4 regions of the Enterobacter sp. JS8-1 genome follow, and region 3 is predicted to be linked to each of the others. Evidence: predicted binding sites of a transcription regulator. Region 3 holds the regulator's gene; each other region holds the start of a gene.
What was found. Region 3 encodes CRP, which controls carbon source genes, mostly activating them, when cyclic AMP is high. Its sites were predicted from a motif close to ATGTGANNNNNNTCACAT; they were not measured.
Positions count from the first base shown of each region.

Region 1: the regulator CRP is predicted to act here: its motif matches at 1,392-1,409, upstream of hpt (hypoxanthine phosphoribosyltransferase).
Region 2: the regulator CRP is predicted to act here: its motif matches at 1,489-1,506, upstream of ACOQH0_RS11215 (iron-containing alcohol dehydrogenase).
Region 4: the regulator CRP is predicted to act here: its motif matches at 1,515-1,532, upstream of ACOQH0_RS08190 (maltoporin).

Region 1 covers NZ_CP185805.1:808,481-811,597, reverse strand. Annotated here, with positions in the region: gene can (carbonate dehydratase) at 1-626, shown strand, start outside; gene hpt (hypoxanthine phosphoribosyltransferase) at 727-1,263, opposite strand; gene ACOQH0_RS03850 (glucose/quinate/shikimate family membrane-bound PQQ-dependent dehydrogenase) at 1,472-3,117, shown strand, end outside.
Region 2 covers NZ_CP185805.1:2,364,116-2,367,232, forward strand. Annotated here, with positions in the region: gene ACOQH0_RS11210 (dihydrodipicolinate synthase family protein) at 1-226, opposite strand, end outside; gene ACOQH0_RS11215 (iron-containing alcohol dehydrogenase) at 244-1,389, opposite strand; gene dtnK (D-threonate kinase) at 1,563-2,780, shown strand; gene ACOQH0_RS11225 (D-threonate 4-phosphate dehydrogenase) at 2,773-3,117, shown strand, end outside.
Region 3 covers NZ_CP185805.1:4,418,041-4,421,157, forward strand. Annotated here, with positions in the region: gene ACOQH0_RS21165 (phosphoribulokinase) at 1-672, shown strand, start outside; gene ACOQH0_RS21170 (OsmC family protein) at 739-1,143, opposite strand; gene crp (cAMP-activated global transcriptional regulator CRP) at 1,455-2,087, shown strand; gene ACOQH0_RS21180 (YccS/YhfK family putative transporter) at 2,145-3,117, shown strand, end outside.
Region 4 covers NZ_CP185805.1:1,751,100-1,754,216, forward strand. Annotated here, with positions in the region: gene ACOQH0_RS08185 (glucose PTS transporter subunit EIIB) at 1-54, shown strand, start outside; gene ACOQH0_RS08190 (maltoporin) at 159-1,424, opposite strand; gene ACOQH0_RS08195 (LacI family DNA-binding transcriptional regulator) at 1,694-2,770, shown strand; gene ACOQH0_RS08200 (magnesium transporter) at 2,813-3,117, opposite strand, start outside.

The DNA.
Region 1 (3,117 bases), 1.3 Mb from region 3:
TATGGTCAAAGATGCTGGTTGAAGAAGACCCCGGATTTTTCGGGAAGCTGGCGCAAGCGCAAAACCCACGCTTTCTATGGATTGGATGTTCCGACAGCCGCGTCCCGGCAGAACGCCTGACCGGTCTCGAACCTGGCGAACTTTTTGTTCACCGTAACGTAGCCAACCTTGTTATTCATACCGATCTCAACTGCCTTTCTGTCGTTCAGTATGCCGTTGACGTGCTGGAAGTTGAGCACATCATTATTTGCGGCCACTACGGCTGCGGTGGCGTACAGGCGGCGGTTGAAAATACAGAGCTGGGGTTAATCGATAACTGGCTGCTGCACATCCGCGACATCTGGTTCAAACATAGCTCACTGTTGGGTGAAATGCCGCAGGAGCGTCGACTTGATACCCTTTGCGAGCTGAACGTGATGGAGCAGGTCTATAACCTGGGCCACTCAACGATTATGCAGTCCGCGTGGAAACGTGGGCAGAAGGTTTCCATCCACGGCTGGGCGTACGGCATTCACGACGGCCTGCTGCGCAATCTGGAAGTGACCGCCACCAACCGCGAAACGCTGGAGCAGCGTTACCGTTCGGGCATTGCCAACCTCAAGCTTAAGCATGTGAACCATAAATAAGTGCACGTTAAAAAGCCGGGTGGCGGCTGCGCCTTACCCGGCCTACATGTGCCCATTCGTAGGCCCGGATCGCTGCGCGCCACCGGGCAACAAACCGCAACTACTCGTCCAGAATCACGACTTTTCCGACATATGGCAGATGGCGATAACGCTGCGCGTAGTCAATGCCATAACCGACGACGAATTCGTCCGGAATCGAGAAGCCTACGAACGCCACCGGCACCTGCACTTCACGACGATCTGGCTTATCCAGCAGCGTACAAATCGCCAGCGATTTAGGCTGACGCAGGCTCAGGATCTCGCGCACTTTAGAGAGCGTGTTACCAGAGTCGATAATGTCTTCAACGATCAACACATCTTTGCCACGAATATCTTCATCCAGATCTTTCAGGATTTTCACATCACGGGTTGTGGACATGCCGCTGCCGTAGCTGGAGGCGGTCATAAAATCGACCTCATGGGACACCTGCACTTCACGGCACAGGTCTGCCATGAACATGAAAGAGCCACGTAAAAGACCGACCAGCACCATTTCGCTGCCGCTGTCCTTGTAATGTTCGGTGATTTGACGACCCAGTTCGGCGATACGCGCTTTGATCTCGGCTTCCGGGATCATCACTTCAACAGTATGTTTCATATTACTAACCATATGATTTTAATGAAAATCTCTCAATGCAGGTGAATGTATTTCCGGCATCGATACGCAAGCCCGCCATTATACCAGCAAATGGATAACCCTGGCGTATGAGTTACAAAAAGCAAATATTGTGATTCCGATCACACTTGTTAATACCTATAATTAGTTGCTAGCAAATTATTAACAAAAACTGACGAGTACACTTTCTATGGCTGAAACACACTCTAAACAGCCGCGTCTACTGGTGACATTAACAGCCGCGTTCGCAGCCTTCTGCGCGCTGTATCTGTTAATCGGTGGCGTCTGGCTGGTCGCTTTAGGCGGCTCCTGGTACTACCCGATTGCGGGTCTGGTTATGGTTGCCGTAACCATCCTGCTGTTGCGTAGAAAACAATCCGCACTGTGGCTGTATGCCGCACTCCTCCTTGCCACCATGATCTGGGGCGTCTGGGAAGTCGGGTTCGACTTCTGGGCACTGACGCCGCGCAGCGACATCCTGGTCTTCTTTGGTATCTGGCTGATCCTGCCGTTCGTCTGGCGTCGCCTGATTGTGCCTTCAAGCGGTGCTGTAGCGGGCCTGGTTGTTGCCCTGCTGATTACTGGCGGCATTCTGACCTGGGCCGGTTTTAATGACCCACAGGAGATCAACGGTACGCTGAACGCGGAATCCACGCCTGCGGCTGCTATCTCGCAGGTCGCTGACGGTGACTGGCCTGCGTACGGTCGTAACCAGGAAGGTCAACGCTACTCTCCGCTGAAGCAGATCAACGCGGACAACGTGAAGAACCTGAAGGAAGCCTGGGTATTCCGTACCGGTGACCTGAAGATGCCGAACGATCCGGGTGAACTGACCAACGAAGTCACCCCGATCAAAGTGGGCAACATGCTCTACCTGTGTACGGCGCACCAGCGTCTGTTCGCGCTCGACGCGGCCACAGGTAAAGAGAAATGGCACTTCGATCCACAGCTGAACTCTAACCCGTCGTTCCAGCACATCACCTGTCGTGGCGTCTCTTACCACGAAGCGCGTGCCGATAATGCCAGCCCGGAAGTCATTGCCGACTGTCCTCGCCGCATTATGCTGCCGGTGAACGATGGCCGTCTGTTCGCGATTAACGCCGAAACGGGCAAGCTGTGCGAAACCTTCGCCAACAAAGGCATCCTGAACCTGCAGACCAACATGCCGGACACCACCCCGGGTCTGTATGAGCCAACTTCACCGCCAATCATCACCGATAAAACCATCGTGATTGCCGGTTCGGTAACGGATAACTTCTCTACGCGTGAAACCTCCGGCGTCATCCGCGGTTTTGACGTAAACACCGGTAAACTGCTGTGGGCCTTCGACCCGGGCGCGAAAGATCCCAACGCGATCCCGTCGGACGAGCACACCTTTACTTTTAACTCGCCAAACTCCTGGGCCCCGGCGGCGTATGACGCGAAGCTGGACCTGGTCTACCTGCCGATGGGCGTCACCACGCCAGATATCTGGGGCGGTAACCGCACGCCGGAGCAGGAACGTTACGCGAGCGCTATCGTGGCGCTGAACGCAACGACCGGTAAACTGGCGTGGAGCTATCAGACCGTTCACCACGATCTGTGGGATATGGATATGCCGTCCCAGCCGACGCTGGCAGACATTACCGTCGATGGTAAAACCGTTCCGGTGATTTACGCCCCAGCCAAGACGGGCAATATCTTCGTCCTGGATCGCAGCAACGGTAAGCTGGTTGTGCCTGCACCGGAAAAACCGGTTCCGCAGGGTGCCGCAAAAGGCGACTACGTCAGCAAAACCCAGCCGTTCTCTAACCTGAGCTTCCGTCCGAAGAAAGACCTCAGCGGTGCAGACATGTG
Region 2 (3,117 bases), 2.1 Mb from region 3:
CAACGGGCGCGCGTCCCGCCACTGTTTCAACGCAGTGCCGGGTGACGGCGATTTTTTCTTCTTCGCTTAGCACGAAAAACTCGCCGTTGGTCCCACCGCAAAAGATGCCATTACCGGCATCCAGCTGACGCGCGATCTGCCGTGTGAGTCCCGGTAAGTTCAGGTCGCCGTCCGCGTCAAAGGGGGTGACGATAGCCGTCAGTACGCCCTTTATGGTGTTACGCATTTCTCACTCCTTCGATATTAATGTTGGGGAAACAGTGTCCGATAGATTGCCTGCACCTCGTCACGGTCTGGCTGACAGGGGGCATTATTCATTAAGCGTTTAACGTTAAGCGCGGCCTCACTGAGGGAAGCAATGTCTTCTCGCGGTACGCCCAGCGTCTCAAGGTTATCCGGCAGGTTGAGGCGGCGAACCAGCGCCGCAAAGTACGTCACCAGCGCGTGGGATTTGTCCTCGTCCGACAGGGTGGTATCCGCGCCGGGCACGAGATCCCAGACCTGAGCAAACTTTGTCACCGCATGGGGGCGCACTACGCGCATGCACGGTGCCAGCAGAATGGCGTTAGCCACGCCGTGCGGCAGGTGATATTTCCCCCCGAGAGGATAGGAAAGGGCGTGAACCAGGTGCGTGCCTGCATGCGCAATGGCAACCCCGCCGTAGTAAGACGCCCACAGCATCTCCAGTTTCGCCAGCAGATTACCCGGTTCGGCGCAGGCTGTTTCAATGTTGTTCAGCAGCTTAGACAGTCCCGTCAGCGCGGCGTTATCGCTGACCGGGTTGGCAACCGTTGACGTGAAACACTCAATCAGGTGGCACAACGCATCAATACCCGTCGACGAGGCGATGTGCGCGGGCATGCTGGTAGTGAGTTCAGGCAGGAGCGCAACGTAATCCGGCAGCAGCACGGGGGAGATGATCCCCACTTTCGTATTCTGTTCCGGTATCGCCAGAATTGCGTTTGGCGTGGCTTCGGAGCCAGTACCGGCCGTAGCGGGGATCAGCAAGGAGGAAATCCGCGCTGCGGGTTTTGTCCCGGCCAGCAGAGTATCCAGCCCCGGGGACTGAGGATGACACAGTACGGAGAGTAACTTTGCGACGTCCAGCACGCTGCCGCCCCCAATCCCCACGATCAAATCGAACTTGCAAGACGTTAACCCGCCGAGCACCTGGCTGACATCGTGGTGCGAAGGTTCCTGAGGCACGTTATCAATAATTGTGATGCTGCGATTGTCCTCTTCAAGAAGGAGCCGGATCTGCTTTGCTGCCTCCAGACGTGAAATATTGCCGTCTGTGACCAGCAAAATGTGTGCTTTACCGTTAAGCAGCGGTCTGATGGCGGGAATAGCGCCAGCGCCGCTGATAATTGTGCTGTTGATGGTTACCACATTCTTCTCCTGTCCAGGTGGTCATGATTGATTTCGCTCAAATGAGATCAGTCATGGTCATCGTGTGGCTAAATTTATAATTTATTCGCAAACTGATTAACTTGATCTTGCTCACATATAATCAATCATGATTGAATATAATCATTAACAGGATGAGCGGACCCGGAGTGGGGATGAAAAAAAACAATCTATACAGAGAGGTGGTGGTCGTCGCAGATGACTTTACCGGCGCAAACGATGCGGGCGTGAGCCTGGCGCTTCGCGGGAAAAAGGTCTGCGTGGCGTTCCAGACAGTTTCTACTGAACCCACTGATGCGCTGGTTATCAATACCGAATCACGGGCGCTTGGGGCATCAGAGGCGGCTGAAAAAATTGCGCGCCTCGGGGCGGATGTCGTGAACGCGCGGTGGCTGATTAAGAAGGTTGATTCCACGCTGCGCGGGAACGTGGGCGCTGAAACCGCAGCCCTTCAGGCTCTAAGCGGTAAACGGCAGATCGTCATTGCGCCAGCGTATCCCGCAGCCGGGCGCATTACGCGGCACGGCCAGTGTCTGGTGGACGGTATCCCGGTAAATGAAACCGAATTTGCCAGCGACCCGAAAACGCCGGTGCCTTCTGCTGACATTGTTGATCTCTTCTTCGGACTGGCGGGCAAATCCGTGACCGTACACGACCTGGAAACTGCGCTGGCGCAAGGGGATGGCGTGCTGATTGTGGATGCAGAGACGGAGGGTGAGCTGGATGCCGTTATTGCCGCCGCGCTGACCTGCGAGCAGACGCCGCTGCTGGTGGGATCGGCCGGGTTGTGCGATGCGCTGGCGCGTCATTTTGCACCGGTCCGGCGCAAACAGCTGCTGGCCGTCGTTGGCTCGATGAGTGAAATCGCGCAGCGTCAGATTGCGTTTGCGCTTAACGCACCTGGCGTGTCGCGGGTGTTCATTGATGTTAACGACATGCTTAACGGCACAACGGCAGACGCATTCATCCGAATAATTCAGGCGCTTCAGGCGGGTCATCACTGCATTGTGCAGACCTGTTCGGATCGGGAGTCCCGACATCGCGTTGAGGATATTTGCAGCCAACATCGAATGACCCGCGCGGCGCTGGGTGAAAAGATTTGTACTTATCTGGGAACGCTGACCCGCGAAGTGCTGGAAAAGCAGGCACCGGATGCGCTGTACGTTTCAGGTGGCGATGTGGCGATGGCCGTTGCCAGCGCGCTTGAGGCACAAGGTTTTGAGATTACGGGACGCATTGCACAGTGCGTACCTTACGGCAGATTTTTGGGTTGTGCCTGGCATCGGCCGGTGATGACCAAAGCAGGGGGCTTCGGAAAGGAAGAGACGCTGCGTGAGGTTTTGCATTTTATCGAGGAGAGAATGAGTGACTAATATTATTGCTGTAACCATGGGTGACCCGGCGGGTATTGGCCCGGAAATTATTATCAAATCCCTTACTGACGGCGAGTTATCGGGTTCACCTGTTGTCGTGGTGGGCTGCGCCCGTACGCTACAGCGGGTGCTTAAGCAAGGGATTACCGCGCAAGCCGATATGCGTGTGATTGAGAAAGTCAGCGATGCGCAGTTCGCGCCCGGTGTGATTAACGTGCTGGACGAACCGCTGGCGGATCCTGATGGGTTAAAGCCGGGGGTTGTTCAGGCTCAGGCCGGGGATCTGGCTTATCGCTGTGTGAAGCGAGCCACCGAACTGGCGATGGCGGGTGAGGTA
Region 3 (3,117 bases):
AGCTATTTCGGGCCGGAAGCCAACGATTTCAGCCTGCTGGAACAAACCTTCCGCGAATACGGGCAGAGCGGGACCGGGCAGTCCCGCAAATACCTGCACACCTACGACGAAGCGGTTCCCTGGAATCAGGTGCCGGGGACGTTCACCCCGTGGCAGCCGCTGCCGGAGCCGACCGACGTGCTGTTTTACGAAGGGCTACACGGCGGCGTGGTCACGCCTCAACACGACGTCGCGCGTCACGTGGATCTGCTGGTCGGCGTGGTGCCGATTGTTAACCTTGAATGGATCCAGAAGCTGACGCGTGACATGAGCGAGCGCGGGCATTCTCGCGAAGCGGTGATGGATTCCGTCGTGCGCTCCATGGAGGATTACATCAACTTCCTGACGCCGCAGTTCTCCCGCACCCACATCAACTTCCAGCGCGTGCCGACGGTGGATACCTCCAACCCGTTTGCGGCCAAAACGATCCCGTCGCTGGATGAGAGCTTTGTCGTCATCCATTTCCGCAATCTCGAAGGCATTGATTACCCCTGGCTGCTGGCGATGCTGCAGGGCTCGTTTATTTCGCACATGAATACGTTGGTGGTGCCGGGCGGAAAAATGGGGCTGGCGATGGAGTTAATTATGACGCCGCTGGTCCAGCGGCTGATGGAAGGGAAGCAGATCGCGTAAACATGTTCCCTCTCCCTGTGGGAGAGGGTTAGGGTGAGGGCATCAACACGCACGATGCCCCAATAATTAAGCCTCGATCACTTCATACGAATGCGTGATTTTTACCGCTTTCTCCAGCATTAACGCCACAGAGCAATATTTCTCCGCAGAAAGGTCTACGGCGCGTGATACTGCGGCATCTTTCAGTTCTTTACCGGTCACGATAAAGTGCAGATTAATGTGCGTGAACAGGCGTGGCGCCTCTTCGCGACGTTCGGAAGTAAGCTTCACTTCGCAATCGGTCACATCATGGCGACCTTTTTGCAAAATCGACACCACGTCAATTGCACTGCATCCGCCCGCCGCCATCAGCACCATCTCCATCGGGCTTGGGGCTTTGTCGCCGGAGTTACCGTCCATCAAAATCTGATGTCCAGAAGCGGATTCGCCCAGGAACGTTAAACCTTCAACCCATTTGACACGCGCTTGCATATTCATTAACTCCAACGTTGCATTTTTGGTGACAGATTACGCGTGCATTACATTTCTCGCAACGGAAGGCGACCTGCATCATGCTGAAGCGAGACACCAGGAGACACGCGGCAAAAGCTATGCTAAAACACTCTGGATGCTACAGTAATACATTGACGTTACACATGTATGCAGAGGACATCAAACTTTACTGGCTGCGAAACGTTACGACAGCCGACTTCCCAGGGTATGGGTAAGAATTCGATTGCAACCCCAGAGTCCGGATGCATCTTATGACTCTGGTGACAGCTTATAACAGAGGATAACAGCGCATGGTGCTTGGCAAACCGCAAACAGACCCGACTCTCGAATGGTTCTTGTCTCATTGCCACATTCATAAGTACCCATCGAAGAGCACGCTGATTCACCAGGGTGAAAAAGCGGAAACGTTGTATTACATCGTTAAAGGCTCGGTGGCAGTGCTGATCAAAGATGAAGAAGGGAAAGAGATGATCCTTTCTTATCTGAACCAGGGCGATTTCATCGGTGAACTGGGCCTGTTTGAAGAGGGCCAGGAACGTAGCGCCTGGGTTCGTGCAAAGACAGCATGTGAAGTGGCTGAAATTTCTTACAAGAAATTCCGTCAGCTGATTCAGGTTAATCCTGACATCCTGATGCGTCTTTCTTCCCAGATGGCGCGCCGTCTGCAGGTGACGTCTGAGAAAGTGGGTAACCTCGCCTTCCTGGACGTAACCGGCCGTATCGCGCAGACCCTGCTGAACCTGGCAAAACAGCCAGACGCCATGACCCACCCTGACGGCATGCAAATTAAAATTACCCGCCAGGAAATTGGTCAGATCGTCGGTTGCTCCCGTGAAACAGTGGGTCGTATCCTGAAAATGCTGGAAGACCAGAACCTGATCTCCGCCCACGGTAAAACCATCGTGGTTTACGGAACGCGTTAATTCCGCTCAAACGGCGTGCCATCGCAAGGTGTCACGCCGTTTTTGTCTCTACTCCTCATGTGGCGCAGGCTGATCTATCACCCGGAAGTTAACTACGCACTGCGACAAACGCTGGTGTTGTGCCTTCCTGTGGCCGTGGGCCTGATCCTCGGACACCTCCAGCAAGGTCTGCTGTTTTCCCTCGTGCCCGCCTGCTGCAACATTGCCGGTCTGGACACGCCGCATAAGCGCTTTTTCAAACGCCTGATTATCGGTGGCTGTCTGTTTGCTGGCTGTAGTCTCGCCGTACAGCTCCTGCTTGCCCGTGATATCCCTCTGCCCCTGATCCTGACCGTGCTGGCGATGACGCTTGGCGTGACGGCGGAAATCAGTTCGCTGCACGCGCGCCTGCTGCCCGCCTCGCTGATTGCGGCTATCTTCACCCTGAGCCTCGCCGGGAATATGCCGGTGTGGGAGCCGCTGCTGATCTACGCCCTTGGCACGCTCTGGTACGGGGTGTTTAACTGGTTCTGGTTTTGGCTCTGGCGGGAACAGCCGCTGCGTGAATCCCTGAGCCTGCTCTATGTGCAGCTTGCGGATTACTGTGAAGCCAAATACACCCTGCTCACCCAACATACCGACCCGGAGAAATCCCTGCCGCCGCTGCTGACGCGCCAGCAAAAGGTTGTCGACCTGATTAGCCAGTGCTACCAGCAGCTGCACATGCTTGCCGCCAACAAGAACCACGAATACAAACGGCTGCTGCGCACTTTCCAGGTGGGGCTGGACCTGCAGGAGCATATCTCCGTTAGCCTTCACCACCCGCAGGAGGTACAAAAGCTGGTAGAGCGCAGCCATGCAGAAGCAGTGATCCGCTGGAACGCCCAGACCGTCGCCGCGCGGCTTAGGGTACTGGCTGACGATATTCTCTATCACCGCTACCCCACGCGTTTTAACATGGATAAACAGCTCGGCGCGCTGGAGAAAATCGCCCGTCAGCATCCGGATAACCCGGTAGGCCAGTTTGCCGCCTGGCACTTCAGCCGTATCG
Region 4 (3,117 bases), 2.2 Mb from region 3:
GGTAGGCAGTCTGATACATTACGGAAATTATTAGACGAACATTTTAATCAGTAAATATAAAAAAGGGATAGCCAAAGTAATGGCTATCCCAAAGCAGTAAAATAGACTGCAGGTTGCTGGAGATACGATAACGATTAACGCAAATTATGAATTAAGACTTACCACCAGGCCTCGACCTGCACACCAAAGTTCCAGGTATTGTTGGCCGTGCCATCCTCGAAGGATTGCCCTTTTTCGGAGTCATTCAGATAGGAGGCGAACACGCGCAGTTCAGGACGAGACATAAACTCAGGACCGTCTGCCAGGCCCAGCGCGAGGGTGTACTTCTCGCCGCTCTGCTTGTACTTAGTGCCGTCGGTGTAAGTATCTTCCTGGTAGAATCCGCCCACTTCGCCAATCAGACGCACGTACTCGGTGAACTGATACTGTGCGCGCCCCACCAGCGATACCAGGCGTGATTTGTCCGTATACTGCGTGGTGTCGTCTGCCGAGCCCCATGTCAGGACGTGGTTAAAGGAGAACTTGTCGGTAATCGGAATTAAGCCGGTGTTAATCACGCGGTAGCCGGTGGCGTCGTTCACGTAGTTCCACATGTCGTACCAGCCCCCACCCTGTGACACCATGTTCTGGGCCAGACCTTTATTGGCGTACTGCAGCACCAGCTTGTTATAGCCGCCAAACATATCCTGGCTGATCTCACCGGTGACCATCACGCCGTTATCGGCCTCGTACAGCCCGCCGTACTCTTTCTGCTTGTTGGTCGGGTTTGGCATGGCGTAATCAATACCCACTTCCGTCCACGCGCCCGCCCACGGCTTCCAGCCCGCATAGCGAAGGTCGATGTAGTTGATGTTAACGTCGCTGTCGCCATCCACGCGGTAGTCCACGTCGTTAGCATCGCCGCGGATCCACGCAACGGAGACTGCGCCCGGGCCAAGCGTGTAGTTCTCGATACCCGCACCGGAGCCGGAAATATTCCAGTATTTGGTATCAATGATGTGCAGGTCATGGCGCTGGTAGTAGCGCTTACCGCCCCAAATTACCGCATTGGGATCTCCGGGGATCAGCCCCTTGATCTGCAGGTTAAGCTGGCGCAGGCCGAACTGGGCATCGTCATCTAAGGTGGTTTCATTGTCGTTGGAGCCGTCTGATACCATGCTCACCATGCTGTCGAGATAGAAACTGACGTCGTTCTTTTTGTATACCTCGGAGCCTAGCTCCAGTTCGCCGTAGGTGTCGGCCTCGTTACCCAGACGGCCAATTTTGTTTTTTTGCCACTCCTCCATCCCACCATCCCGTGAGACGCCCACGCCGGAGCGAAGATATCCATGAAAATCAATCGGTACTGAAGACGCTGCAAACAGCGAAGGCGATGCCAGCGCGGCAGCCAACGCAACAGATACAGAGCGGATCGTCGTGTTCATTGTAACCCTCTTATTGTTTTGTAATACGTTCACAAATCCGCTGTCATAAAATGCCTAAACCCGTTGGCTGGCAATTGCACGATCTGAAATGTGTGATTAACTGCAAATAAAATAGACAATTTTGTTACGAGTAATGAGATTAAACACAAATTATGGCATTGTGAGCGTAATACTTTTTGATGGTGTTATGCCCGCAGCGAGAGGGTGGTAAGCGTTTTTTTTCAGCACCCCTGTTACAATCAGCGCATAACAACATAAGGAACCGGACCATGAAGTCGAAAAGCGCAACGTTAGAGGACGTGGCACGCCATGCGGGCGTCTCCTATCAGACCGTGTCCAGGGTACTGAATAAGTCTGCCAATGTATCCGACGCCACGCGCAGCAAGGTGGAGAAATCCATAGAGTTATTGCGGTATGTACCCAACCGACTGGCTCAGCAGCTGGTGGGCAAGCAGAGCCAGACCGTTGGGCTGGTGACCATTTCGCTGGCGCTGCACGCGCCTTCGCAGGTTGCGGCGGCGGTGAAACGCTATGCCAATGTGGAAGGCTACCAGGTACTGATCTCAATGATTGATGAGAACGTCAACCACAGCATCCAGGATTCCATCAACGAGCTGAAATCCCAGCTGGTGAGCAAAGTGATCATCAACGTGCCGCTGGAGGCTGAAGCGGCGCAGAAAATCGCCACCGACAACGATGACATTGTCTGCCTGTTCCTCGACGTGGACCCGTACAGTTCCGTGTTTAACGTTTCGTTTAACCCGGCGGACGGCACCCGCGCCAGCGTCAAATATCTTTACGAACTGGGGCATCGCGACATTGCCCTGCTGGCGGGGCCGACGTCTTCCGTCTCGGCGCAGTTGAGGCTGAAAAGCTGGATCGAGACCCTGAAGGGCTACGGCCTGGAGCCAGCATCGGTCATTCGCGGCAACTGGGATGCGCAAAGCGGTTATTCGGGAGCGTTGCAAATGCTGCGGGAGACGGCGCAGTTTACCGCCGTGCTGGTGGCTAACGATCAGATGGCGCTCGGCGTGCTGAGCGCGTTCCATCAGCAGCAGATTTCAATTCCGGGCGAGAAGTCGGTGATTGGCTACGATGACACCTATGAAAGCTCGTTCTTCTACCCGGCACTGACGACGGTATCGCTGGATTTAGATCTGCAGGGTAAAGAGGCGGTGCGCCGTATTCTCGACAGCGGTGAAGAGAATGCCCAGCGCATGTCCTCGATTTTACCTGCCCGTCTGGTGGTGCGTCAGTCCACCGGGCCAAAAGGGGAGAAGGGGAAAAACCTGCAGGCGCTTGCCCAGCAGTTGCGTGAGATCGCGCATCAGCTCGGCGATGCGTAGCGAAGTGAGCACCTCAATCACGTGAATGAGGTGCTCGCAAGCTTACTCTAGCCCCAGCGTGTACTGGGCAATTTTGAAGTAGATAATCAGCCCGGTCCCGTCAATCAGCGTGGCGATAAACGGCGCGGACACCACGGCAGGGTCGATCCGGCAGCGCTTGAGCACCATCGGGATCACGGACGACACAATCGCGCTCCAGAGCGTGATACACACCAGCGTCAGGCTGACAATAAGCGTGATCTCCAGGCCGATACCCATCATCCAGGCGCGGATACACCCGGCGATACCGAGTGTGGCGGCAATCATCAGCGAGGTGGTCATCTCTTTGCGCAGCACGCGCCCGACGT